Regions from separate parts of the Streptomyces sp. NPDC050548 genome, predicted to be linked through region 1. Evidence: riboswitches for the same ligand, from Rfam matches in the RefSeq annotation. Region 1 holds a riboswitch; the other holds the start of a gene.
The links. Region 1 has a riboswitch for S-adenosylmethionine ahead of ACIBJH_RS13075 (aminotransferase class V-fold PLP-dependent enzyme). Riboswitches for the same ligand answer to the same signal wherever they lie in the genome.
Positions count from the first base shown of each region.

Region 2: linked by a shared signal. The riboswitch ahead of ACIBJH_RS06215 (amino acid ABC transporter permease) and the one ahead of ACIBJH_RS13075 (aminotransferase class V-fold PLP-dependent enzyme) in region 1 are both predicted to bind S-adenosylmethionine.

Region 1 covers NZ_JBITGV010000003.1:626,159-631,290, forward strand. The annotation lists gene ACIBJH_RS13065 (cytochrome bc complex cytochrome b subunit) at 1-926, shown strand, start outside; gene trpD (anthranilate phosphoribosyltransferase) at 1,061-2,125, shown strand; SAM riboswitch class IV at 2,206-2,322, shown strand; gene ACIBJH_RS13075 (aminotransferase class V-fold PLP-dependent enzyme) at 2,489-3,862, shown strand; gene ACIBJH_RS13080 (Lrp/AsnC family transcriptional regulator) at 4,094-4,375, opposite strand; gene ACIBJH_RS13085 (rhomboid family intramembrane serine protease) at 4,372-5,132, opposite strand, start outside.
Region 2 covers NZ_JBITGV010000002.1:80,659-85,790, reverse strand. The annotation lists gene ACIBJH_RS06230 (GNAT family N-acetyltransferase) at 1-517, opposite strand, end outside; gene ACIBJH_RS06225 (ABC transporter substrate-binding protein) at 598-1,626, opposite strand; gene ACIBJH_RS06220 (amino acid ABC transporter ATP-binding protein) at 1,672-2,469, opposite strand; gene ACIBJH_RS06215 (amino acid ABC transporter permease) at 2,466-3,446, opposite strand; SAM riboswitch class IV at 3,781-3,889, opposite strand; gene ACIBJH_RS06210 (glutathione S-transferase C-terminal domain-containing protein) at 3,966-4,850, opposite strand; gene ACIBJH_RS06205 (putative leader peptide) at 4,918-5,031, opposite strand.

The DNA of each region.
Region 1 (5,132 bases):
TCTTCTACCACAAGCACACGCAGTTCGCGGGTCCCGGAAAGACGAACAACAACGTCGTGGGCATGCCGCTGCTGCCGGTCTACATGGCCAAGGCCGGAGGCTTCTTCTTCCTGGTCTTCGGTGTCATCGCGGCCATCGCGGCGATCGCCTCGATCAACCCGATCTGGGCCATGGGCCCGTACCGCCCGGACATGGTGTCCACGGGCGCCCAGCCCGACTGGTACATGGGCTTCTCCGAGGGCCTGATCCGCTTCATGCCCGGCTGGGAGATCAACTTCTGGGGTCACACGCTCGTCCTGGGCGTGTTCATCCCGCTGATCATCTTCCCGCTGGTCCTGGTCGCGATCGCGGTCTACCCGTTCATCGAGTCCTGGGTCACCGGCGACAAGAGCGAGCACCACATCCTGGACCGCCCGCGCAACGTCCCGACCCGTACGGCCTTCGGTGCCGCGTGGATCTCGTGGTACTTCGTCCTGCTCGTCGGTGGCGGCAACGACATCTGGGCCACGCACTTCCACCTGTCGATCAACTCGATCACCTGGTTCGTGCGTGTCGCCTTCTTCGTGGTGCCGGTGCTCGTCTTCATCGCCACCAAGCGGATCTGCCTCGGCCTCCAGCGCCGCGACAAGGACAAGGTGCTGCACGGCCGCGAGTCGGGCATCATCAAGCGCCTGCCGCACGGTGAGTTCGTCGAGATCCACGAGCCGCTCAGCCAGGACGCGCTGCACACGCTCACCGCGCACGAGCAGTACGTGCCGGCCGCGATCGGCGCGACGGTCGACGAGAACGGTGTCGAGCGCAAGGTCAAGGGCACCGAGAAGCTGCGCGCCAAGCTGAGCGAGGCGTACTACGGCGAGGAGTCCCAGATCGCCAAGCCCACCGTCGAGGAGTACAAGGAGATCACGAGCGGCCACGGCCACCACTGATCGCTGAGGCGTCGCCACGCCACAGTCGAAGGGCCCCGTCCGAACACCGGACGGGGCCCTTCGCCGTGTCCTGAGCTGGATAGGGTGGGGACGCATATTTGAACCATGTTTCTACGACACTCAGGAGCGGCCGTATGAGCGCTGTGACCCCCGCTGGAGGCGACACCGCGGCGGCCCGTTCCTGGCCCGACGTACTGAGCGCGCTGCTGGCCGGACAGGACCTGAGCACCGCCGACACGGCGTGGGCGATGGACCGCATCATGAGCGGTGAGGCCGCGGACGCGCAGATCGCGGGCTTCCTGGTGGCGCTGCGGGCCAAGGGCGAGACGGTCGAGGAGATCACCGGTCTCGTCGAGACGATGTACGCCCACGCGAAGCCGCTGGACATTCCGGGTCCTGCCGTCGACATCGTCGGTACGGGCGGCGACCGGGCCAAGACGGTCAACATCTCGACGATGTCCGCGATCGTGATCGCCGGTACGGGGGCGAAGGTCGTCAAGCACGGCAACCGGGCCGCGTCCTCGGCGAGCGGTTCCTCAGACGTGCTGGAGAAGCTCGGCATCAATCTGAACCTGCCGACCGAGCAGGTGGCGCGGGTGGCGGCGGAGGCCGGGATCACCTTCTGTTTCGCGGCCAAGTTCCACCCGTCGATGCGGTTCGTCGGCGCGGTCCGGGGGGCGCTGGGGATTCCGACCGCGTTCAACCTCCTCGGCCCGCTCACCAACCCGGCGAAGGTCACCTCGTCGGCGGTCGGCTGCTTCGACACCCGTATGGCCGGGCTCATCGCGGGCGTGCTCGCCGAGCGCGGCTCCTCCGCGCTGGTGTTCCGCGGTGACGACGGTCTGGACGAGCTGACGACCACGGCGACCTCCCGGGTGTGGATCGTCCGCGACGGCAAGGTCACCGAGGAGTCCTTCGATCCCCGGGACGTCGGCCTCGAACTCGTCCCCGTGGAGGCCCTGCGCGGCGCCGACCCCGACTACAACGCGGGCGTCGCCCGCCGCCTCCTGGACGGCGAGCCGGGCCCGGTGCGGGACGCCGTACTCCTGAACTCGGCGGCTGCCCTGGTGGCGCTGGAGCGGGGGGACGGGCCGTTGGCGGACCGGATCAGGGCCGGGATGGAGAAGGCGGCGGAGTCGATCGACTCGGGTGCCGCCAAGCGGACCCTGGAGCGCTGGGCGGCCGCCACCAACGCGTAGCCGTCCGTACGGCGGTCGTCGTCCCGCGATCCGGACACGGGTTGCGGGACGACGATCACTTCACGTACGTTTTCCGACCAGGTCATGAGTGACAGTCATGAGGCCCCGGCCGACTGTCCGGCAACCCTCCGTCCGTGGCGGGGTGCCCCGGGTGAAGACCAGGCCGTAGGCAGCGAGGTCTGCGGCAAGCGCGGGCCCCTCGAAAGACACCAGGGGTCCTGGTCATCGAGGGAGCCCTCTGTGAGCAAGCGAATGCGATAGGGCGTCGAGCCCCGCCTCCGCACATCCCCTTTCACCCCCTCCGTGCTTGAGCCATGTCCCGCTCGCACGGCGGAACCGCCTTGCCTCTCACAGGAGTTCGCCATGTCTGTCTCCACCACGGCCACCGCTACGACGCTTTGCAGTGACATTTCGGGGGCGCTGCCCGTTCTCGGCCGGGATGTCACCGTCCCGCTCGTCACGGGCGGCGAGGTCACCTACGCGGCGCTCGACTACGCGGCCAGCGCCCCCGCCCTCCAGCGCGTCTGGGACGACGTGGCGGCCTACGCCCCGTACTACGGCAGCGTCCACCGAGGCGCCGGCTACCTCTCGCAGCTGTCGACGGACCTCTTCGAGAACGCGCGGAAGACGGTCGAGGAGTTCCTGGACTGCCGCCCCGACGACCAGCTGATCTTCACCCGCTCCACCACGGACTCCCTGAACCTCCTCGCCGCGGCCCTCCCCGCCGACTGCCAGGTCTTCGTCTTCGAGACCGAGCACCACGCGTCCCTGCTGCCCTGGAAGGACGCCCGGGTCACCTACCTCAACGCCCCGCGCACTCCGGCCCAGGCCGTCGAGACCCTGCAGCAGGCCCTCGCCGCCCGTGACCCCTACAGCCCGGCCCTGGTCTGCGTCACCGGCGCCTCGAACGTCACCGGCGAGCTGTGGCCGGTACGGGAGTTGGCCGCCGCGGCTCACGCCCACGGCGCCCGGATCGTTCTAGACGCCGCCCAACTCGCCCCGCACCACCCGGTGTCCGTCCAGGACCTCGACGTCGACTGGATCGCCTTCTCCGGCCACAAGCTGTACGCCCCCTTCGGCTCCGGAGTCCTCGCCGGCCGCGCCGACTGGCTCCAGGCCGCCGACCCCTACCTCGCGGGCGGCGGCGCCAGCCGCAAGGTAACTCGGCGTGAGGACGGGGGAGTTGACGTGGAGTGGCACGACAGCGCCGCCCGCCACGAGGCCGGCTCCCCGAACGTCATCGGCGCCTACTCCATCGCGTCGGCCTGCAAGGCGCTGACGGAGGCGGGCTTCGACGCGCTGGTGGCCCGCGAGCAGCACCTGATCGCCGAGGTCCGCGCGGGCCTGGCGGCGATCCCCCAGGTCAAGGTCCTGTCCCTCTTCGGCGACGACGCCCCGCGCGTGGGCGTGATCTCCTTCGTCGTCGAAGGCTGGAACAGCTCCCACTTCGCAGCCGCCCTCTCCGCCGAGTACGGCATCGGCGTCCGCGACGGCCTCTTCTGCGCCCACCCCCTGGTCCGCACCCTGCTCGGCAGCGACCCGGGGACCCAGGGCGAGTGCGGCTCCCCCGAGGCGGCCCCCGGCGAGAAGTCCCTCAACGCCATCCGCGTCAGCTTCGGCGCGGGCACCCCGGACGAGCACGTCGAGCGTTTCGTGACGGCAGTACGGGAACTGGTGACCGACGGCGCGAAGTGGAACTACCGTACGCAGGACGGCCGTTGCGTGCCGGCGGTGTGACCGTCCAGGGGTGGGGATTCTACTTGGGGCGAGCGGAGCGGCGGCGGCCGTACGGTGTGCAGGTCCGTCGCTGGGCGGACGTGACGCAGACACAGGACGGTGCGTCCCGACGGTTCCGGGTGACGGGCCTCGGGAGCAGCCCACCCAGGGGCGCGGGGAACTGCGCGACCAGCCACAACGCACGGTCAGTCGCAAACGATCCGCGCCCCCCACCCCACTAGGCGCCCAACCTCAAGAATCCAGCCCAATGGCGAACGCAGCCTCAAGATCGTGCTGGGAGTACGTCCGGAACGCCACGTGCGTGTCCGTGCCCTCGACGCCCGGGATCTTGCTGATCCGGCCGGGGATGACCTCCGCCAGGTCCTCGTGCTGTCGCACCCGCACCATCGCGATCAAGTCGTACGTACCGGTGACGGAGAAGACCTCGCTCACGGATTCGAGCGCGGCGATCGACTCGGCGATCTCCGGAATCCGGTCCACGCTGGTCTTGATGAGGACGATCGCGGTGATCACGGCTGGTTCTCTCCCTCGGGGACCGTTGCTGGGGCGGCCCTCACTCTAGTCGCCCGCCCGTCGCCCGCCACCGCCCTTCCAAGGCCGCCCTTCGGGCCCTTCTTTTTCCTGAATCTGACCCACGCGTAACCGAACCCCAGCGTGAAGCCCACCAGGTGGGCGAGGTACGCCACCCCGGGCCCCTGTGCGGCCTGGCCCGCCGCGAGCCACTGCAGCGCCGCCCAGAACGGGAGTACGACCCACGCCGGGAAGCGCAGCGGCAGGAAGAAGAGGAAGGGGAGGAGGCTCGTCACGCGGGCCCGGGGGAAGAGGTAGAGAAACGCCCCGAGGACCGCCGAGATCGCCCCGGACGCGCCGACCAGCGACTGCGCGGAGTCGGCGTTGGCCAGCGCGTAGCCCAGCAGTGCCAGATAACCGCAGGCCAGGTAGAAGAGGGTGAACTCGACTCGGCCAAGACGTTCCTCGGTCATCGCTCCGAAGACGTAGAGGAAGAGCATGTTGCCGAGGAGATGGATCCAGCTGCCGTGAATGAAAAGGGCGGTGACCGGGGTCAGCGCCTCTCGCCCCGGGCTCGCGAACAGGTCGGCCGGTACCACTCCCCAGCGGTGGAAGTACGCCCGCTGGGCGGCGAGCAGCGCGTCCCCGGTGCCGTAGGAGGGGACGAAGCCCGAGGCCGGGCCGAGGACGAAGATCAGACAGCACAGGGCGATCAGGGCGTATGTCATCGGTGCCGAGGTGTTCCGGAGGGCTCTGACGG
Region 2 (5,132 bases), on a different contig from region 1:
GGTCGGTGCACACGGCGCTGATCTCGGTCCAGCCGGGCGGGTGGAGGCGTTCGCCGGCGAGCGCGACGAGTCGGCCTTCGTGGCGGATGCCGAGGTAGGTGCCCATCTCGACGGTGCGGGGCAGGTAGGGGCCGGGTTCGGTGCGGGCGACCAGGTCGAGGATCTCGGGCACGTCGTCGGGGCCGAGGAGGACGGCCTCAGGGTCGGGTTCGGCCCGCAGGCCGGTGTCCACCAGCTGGACGCCCTGTCCGGAACGGACGATCTCCCAGCCGTCCGGGGTCTCGCTCACTCCGCGCACGGCGGCGGTGGAGCCGGGGCCGATGAGCGTGGCCAGGTCGGCCCAGGCGCGTCGGTCGTCGTTGTCGGTGATGGCGTTGAAGCCGGCCACGTCGACGGGGTAGCGGGCGGCGCGGCCGACGCGTTCGGCGAGGTGGGCGTGCGGGCCGGTGAGCGCGGCCCAGGCCGGGTTGTCCAGGACGTGGGAGGTGGTCGTTTCGATACTGGCGGTGGAAGACATCGGGTGACGGCTCCGGTACTGGTCGCACGGGGCGGGGACCCCGCCGGGGCGTGGCGGGGTCCCCTTGCTGAGAGGGTGGGTCAGGAGTCGGTCTTCGGCAGTCCGGGCGGGTTGATCTCGGACTTGGCGACGGCCTCGTTGGAGAGGTTCCAGGCGGCCAGCCACTTCGCGTACTGACCGTTCTTGATCAGGTAGTTGATGGCGTCCGCGAGGGGCTTGGCGAGGCCGCTGTTCTTCTTCGCGGTGGCCGCGATCAGGCCCTGGAGGGTGGATCCGGCGCCGGAGTACGTGCCCGCGTTGCGGACCGCCTTGGCCGTGCCCTTGGTCGAGGAGACCTGGTAGGCGACCGAGGGGTTGGGGGCGAGGTAGGCGTCGATCTTCCCGGAGGCCAGCGCGAGGTAGGTGCTGTTGTTGTCCTGGAAGTACTTGACGGTGAGCGCCTTCTTGCCCTCGGCGGCCAGCTTCTTCTTCCACTCCAGGAGGATCCGCTCCTGGTTGGTGCCCGCGCCCACGGCGACGGTCTTGCCGGCGAGGTTCTCGTAATTGCCGTCGAAGTTCCAGGAGTTGTCGGCCTTCACCGCGAAGCCGAGGTTGTCCTCGCGGTAGGACGCGAACTCGTACTTCGCCTTGCGCTCCTCGGTGTCGGTGACGTTGGAGAAGGCGACATCGACCTTTCCGCTGTCGAGGCCGATGAAGAGGCTCTCCCAAGTGGAGTTCTTCAGCTCGGGCTTGAGGCCGAGGACGGCGGCGACCAGGCGGGCGATGTCGGTCTCGGAACCGGTGAGGGTCTTCTGGTCCGAGCCCACGTAGCCGAGCGGCGGGGAGCCGGCGGGCAGGAAGCCGACGCCGATCTCCAGCTTGCCGCTCTTCGCTATGGACTTGGGCAACTCGGCGCTGATCGACTTCACTTCGGCGACCTTGAGCTTCGCCTCCTTGGCCGCACCGAGGGAGAAGGCGCCCACGGTGACCGTGCCGGAGGCGGCACCGCCGGACGTGGTGGCCGCGTCACTGTCGCCGCCGCAGGCCGCGAGACCACCGGCGAGGGAAGCGAGGACGGTTCCCGCGGTGAGTCCGCGAGTGATTCTGCTGCGCAGGCTGAGAGTAGACATGGCTGTTCCTAGGCTCGGTGTCGAGGGTGAAGGTGAGGAAGGGGTTCAGAGGACCTTGCTGAGGAAGTCCCTGGTCCGTTCGTGCTGTGGCCTGTCGAGGACCTCGTGGGGCGGGCCCTGTTCGACGATCTTTCCGCCGTCGATGAAGACGACCCGGTCGGCGACCTCGCGGGCGAAGCCGATCTCGTGGGTGACGATGACGAGGGTGGTGCCGCTGGTCGCCAAGTCCTTGATGACGGAGAGGACTTCGCCGACGAGTTCGGGGTCGAGGGCGGAGGTCGGCTCGTCGAAGAGAATGACGCCGGGGCGGAGGGCCAGTGCCCGTGCGATGGCGACGCGCTGCTGCTGGCCGCCGGAGAGCTGCCTCGGGTAGGCGCCGCTCTTCTCGGCGAGACCTACGCGGCCCAGCAACTCCCTTGCCAGTTCCAGGGCTTCGGGCTTGCCGAGCCTGCCGGTGGCGACCGGGGCGGCGGCCACGTTGTCGAGGACGGTCAGGTGCGGGAAGAGGTTGAAGTTCTGGAAGACGAACCCGATCCGGCTGCGCTGCGCGAGGATGGCACGCTCGCTCAACTCCTTGAGCCGTCCGCCCTGTTGCTTCACCCCGATGAGTTCGCCGTTGACGCTGACGTAACCGATCTCGGGCTTCTCCAGGTGGTTGATGACCCGCAGCAGCGTGGACTTGCCGGAACCGGACGGGCCGAGGATCACGGTGACCTCGCCGGGCCGCACGGTGAGGTCGACGCCGTCCAGCACGCGGTGGGCGCCGTACCACTTGTGGACGTCGTGCACCTCTACGGCGGCGGGTGTGATGTCCGCCAGGGGTTCGACGGTGTTCGTGGTCATACGGCGGTCTCCCTGCGGATGCGGGCCCGCAGATCGGTGACACCGGTGCGGAGTTTCTGGATCGGGGTGGGCGGCAGGTTGCGGGTGGCGCCCCGGGCGTAGTGCCGCTCGACGTAGAACTGGATGACGGACACCACGCTGGTCAGGATCAGGTACCAGACGGTGACGACCAGGAGCAGCGGCACGATGTCGCCTGGGTAGGTGGAGCCCATCGTCTGCGCGGAGCCGAACAGGTCGAGCAGCGAGACGTAGAAGACCAGCGAGGTGCTCTTGATCAGGCCGATCAGCTGGTTGACGTAGTTCGGGGTGATGGAGCGCAGCGCCTGCGGGAAGACGATTCTGCGGAACTGGTAGCCCTTGGGGAGGCCGAGGGCGGAGGCCGCCTCGTGCTGGCCCTGGTCGACGGAGAGGATGCCGCCGCGGACCACTTCGGCCGCGTACGCCGCCTCGTTGAGGCTGAGTCCGACGACGGCGACGACCATGTCGGTGGCGAGCTTCGACTCGTCGACGGAGAAGAAGGCGGGTCCGAAGGGGACGCCGATGCTGAGCGTCTGGTAGAGGGCGCTGAAGTTGTAGAGGAAGATCAGCACCACGATGAGCGGGATCGAGCGCAGCGCCCACACATAGATCCAGCTCACCGCGCGCAGCACCGGGCTCTTGGAGAGTCGGGCCAGGGCGAGCAGGATGCCGCCGAGGAGACCCAACACCGCGCTGAGCGCGGCGACTTCGAGGGTGATGACGAGTCCGTCGAGGATCGTCGGGCGCAGGAACCAGTAGCCGAAGCGGTCCCACTGGTAGAAGGAGTTGGTGACCAGCCCGTGGACGAACTGGGCGGCCACCACCAGCACGACCAGGGTGACGATCCACCGGCCGGGCCGGCGCAGCGGCTGAACTCGCTGTGCGGTGAGGGGTTTTGACGGGGCGTCTGCTGCGGGGGCGTCGGCCAGGGACACAGTGGTGCCTGGGGGTTCACTCATGGTGGGCTCCGGCGGGTTCACAGACCCCGGTCCGTGGCGGTGGACGCGCGACGGCGGACGGCACGCGCGGGTGCGCGGGACCGGGGGCGGGGAAGGGGCAGGCACACCGGCGGGATCGGGTGTGCGTCAGAGGTGCGTGGGCCGACTGGTCGTCAGGCCCGACAGCGGGCGCGGCCCGGTGCGGTACACAGTGCGCTGCTGACCCGGAGCAGATCGACAGCGCGGTCGGCGACGAACAGGTTGGCGTACGACCGTACGCAGCCCTGCGGACGGCATGTGGCCGTCCTGAGAGCTGCGTACATGGCGTCACCTGTCACTGTTCCGGCCCCGCGGGGCCTCGCGCTTACCGAAACGTCATCCGGTCCGGTCGTCACCTGGGGCACCCCACCGCGTGCGAGGGTTGCCGGTCAGCAAGCCAGGGCTTGTCGCTGACACTCATGACCGTTCTGGCCGCAAGTTAAGACAATTGCCCGAACGAATGTCAACGGCCGTCCACCAACTGGACGGTGGGCACGCCGCTCAACTGCGGCAAGCTCCCGTTTCGTCCGCCGCATGGGCCGCCCAGTCCAGGATCTGGACAGCGGCACCGGCGGCCTCCAAGCCCTGGCAGCGGGCGTGGTGGCGGCGGGCGATGCCGTCGAGGTCCAGATGGGTGCCGAAGGCGGGGTGGGCGGCCAGCCGGCGGGCGTAGGCCCACAGGTGGGGGTGGTCGGCGACGCTCTGCACGGCGGCGGCGTCCAGGTGGTAGCGGTGCACGGTGTCGAGCTGCACCAGGGTCACCCACAACTCGACATCGGCTGCGGTGAGTTCGTCGCGGATCATGTGCTCGCGGCCGTCCAGCCAGCGGTCGAGCGAGCCCAGTGTCTCCAGCAGCAGGCCGAGGGCTTCGTCGCGCTCGGCCTGTTCGCCACCGGCCGCTCCGGCGCGCTGTGCCGCGTCCTCGATGCCCTGTGCGCAGAGCCGCTCGACGGCCTCGATCTCCGACTCGGCGCCGCACGGGTAGAGCCGGGGTCCGCCCGCACCGAAGTGCCGGGCGAGGTCGCGGGTGATGTCGGGGGCGTGGGTGCTGACGATGCGGCCGGACCAGTCGTCGCTGAGCACGGGCGCTGCGGCCGGTCCGGAGTAGCGGTGGGCGCTCGCCTCGTAGAGCAGGCGCAGTTCGGAGTGTCCACCACTCGGACAGTCGGGTACGGCGGAGAGGAACACGGCCGGACAGCTCTCGTGGAGGCCGAGGAGGCTGTGGGTGACGGCGATGCGCAGGCCGTCGGCGCAGGCGGTGGACAGATGGAGGCGGTAGCGGCGCGGCACGGCGTAGTGCCCGCTGCGCGCGTCGCTCCCGATCCGGCCCCTGAACAGGGGGGCGGAGCGGGGTGAGGGGACGGCGGCGAGAGACGTGACGGACATGGGACTCCCCGGGTACGGGCGCGTGGACGTACGCGCGGCGGAAGCGTCGTCGAACGGTGGACGGGGCTCAGCGCAGTGGGCTCATGGCGCTGCACACCCGCAGCAGATCGATGTGACGGCGGGAGGTCAGAAGGGGCGAACGGTCCACTCGGCTGGTGGTGACCGGCTCAAGGCGCCCCATGTTTCCCTACCTGTTCACTAGGATTCCCTACTGGAGTGTCGATCCACCGTCGCCCGGGGTCAAGAGGGCGTCCACGGGTCGGGCACAGGTCCCGACCCGTG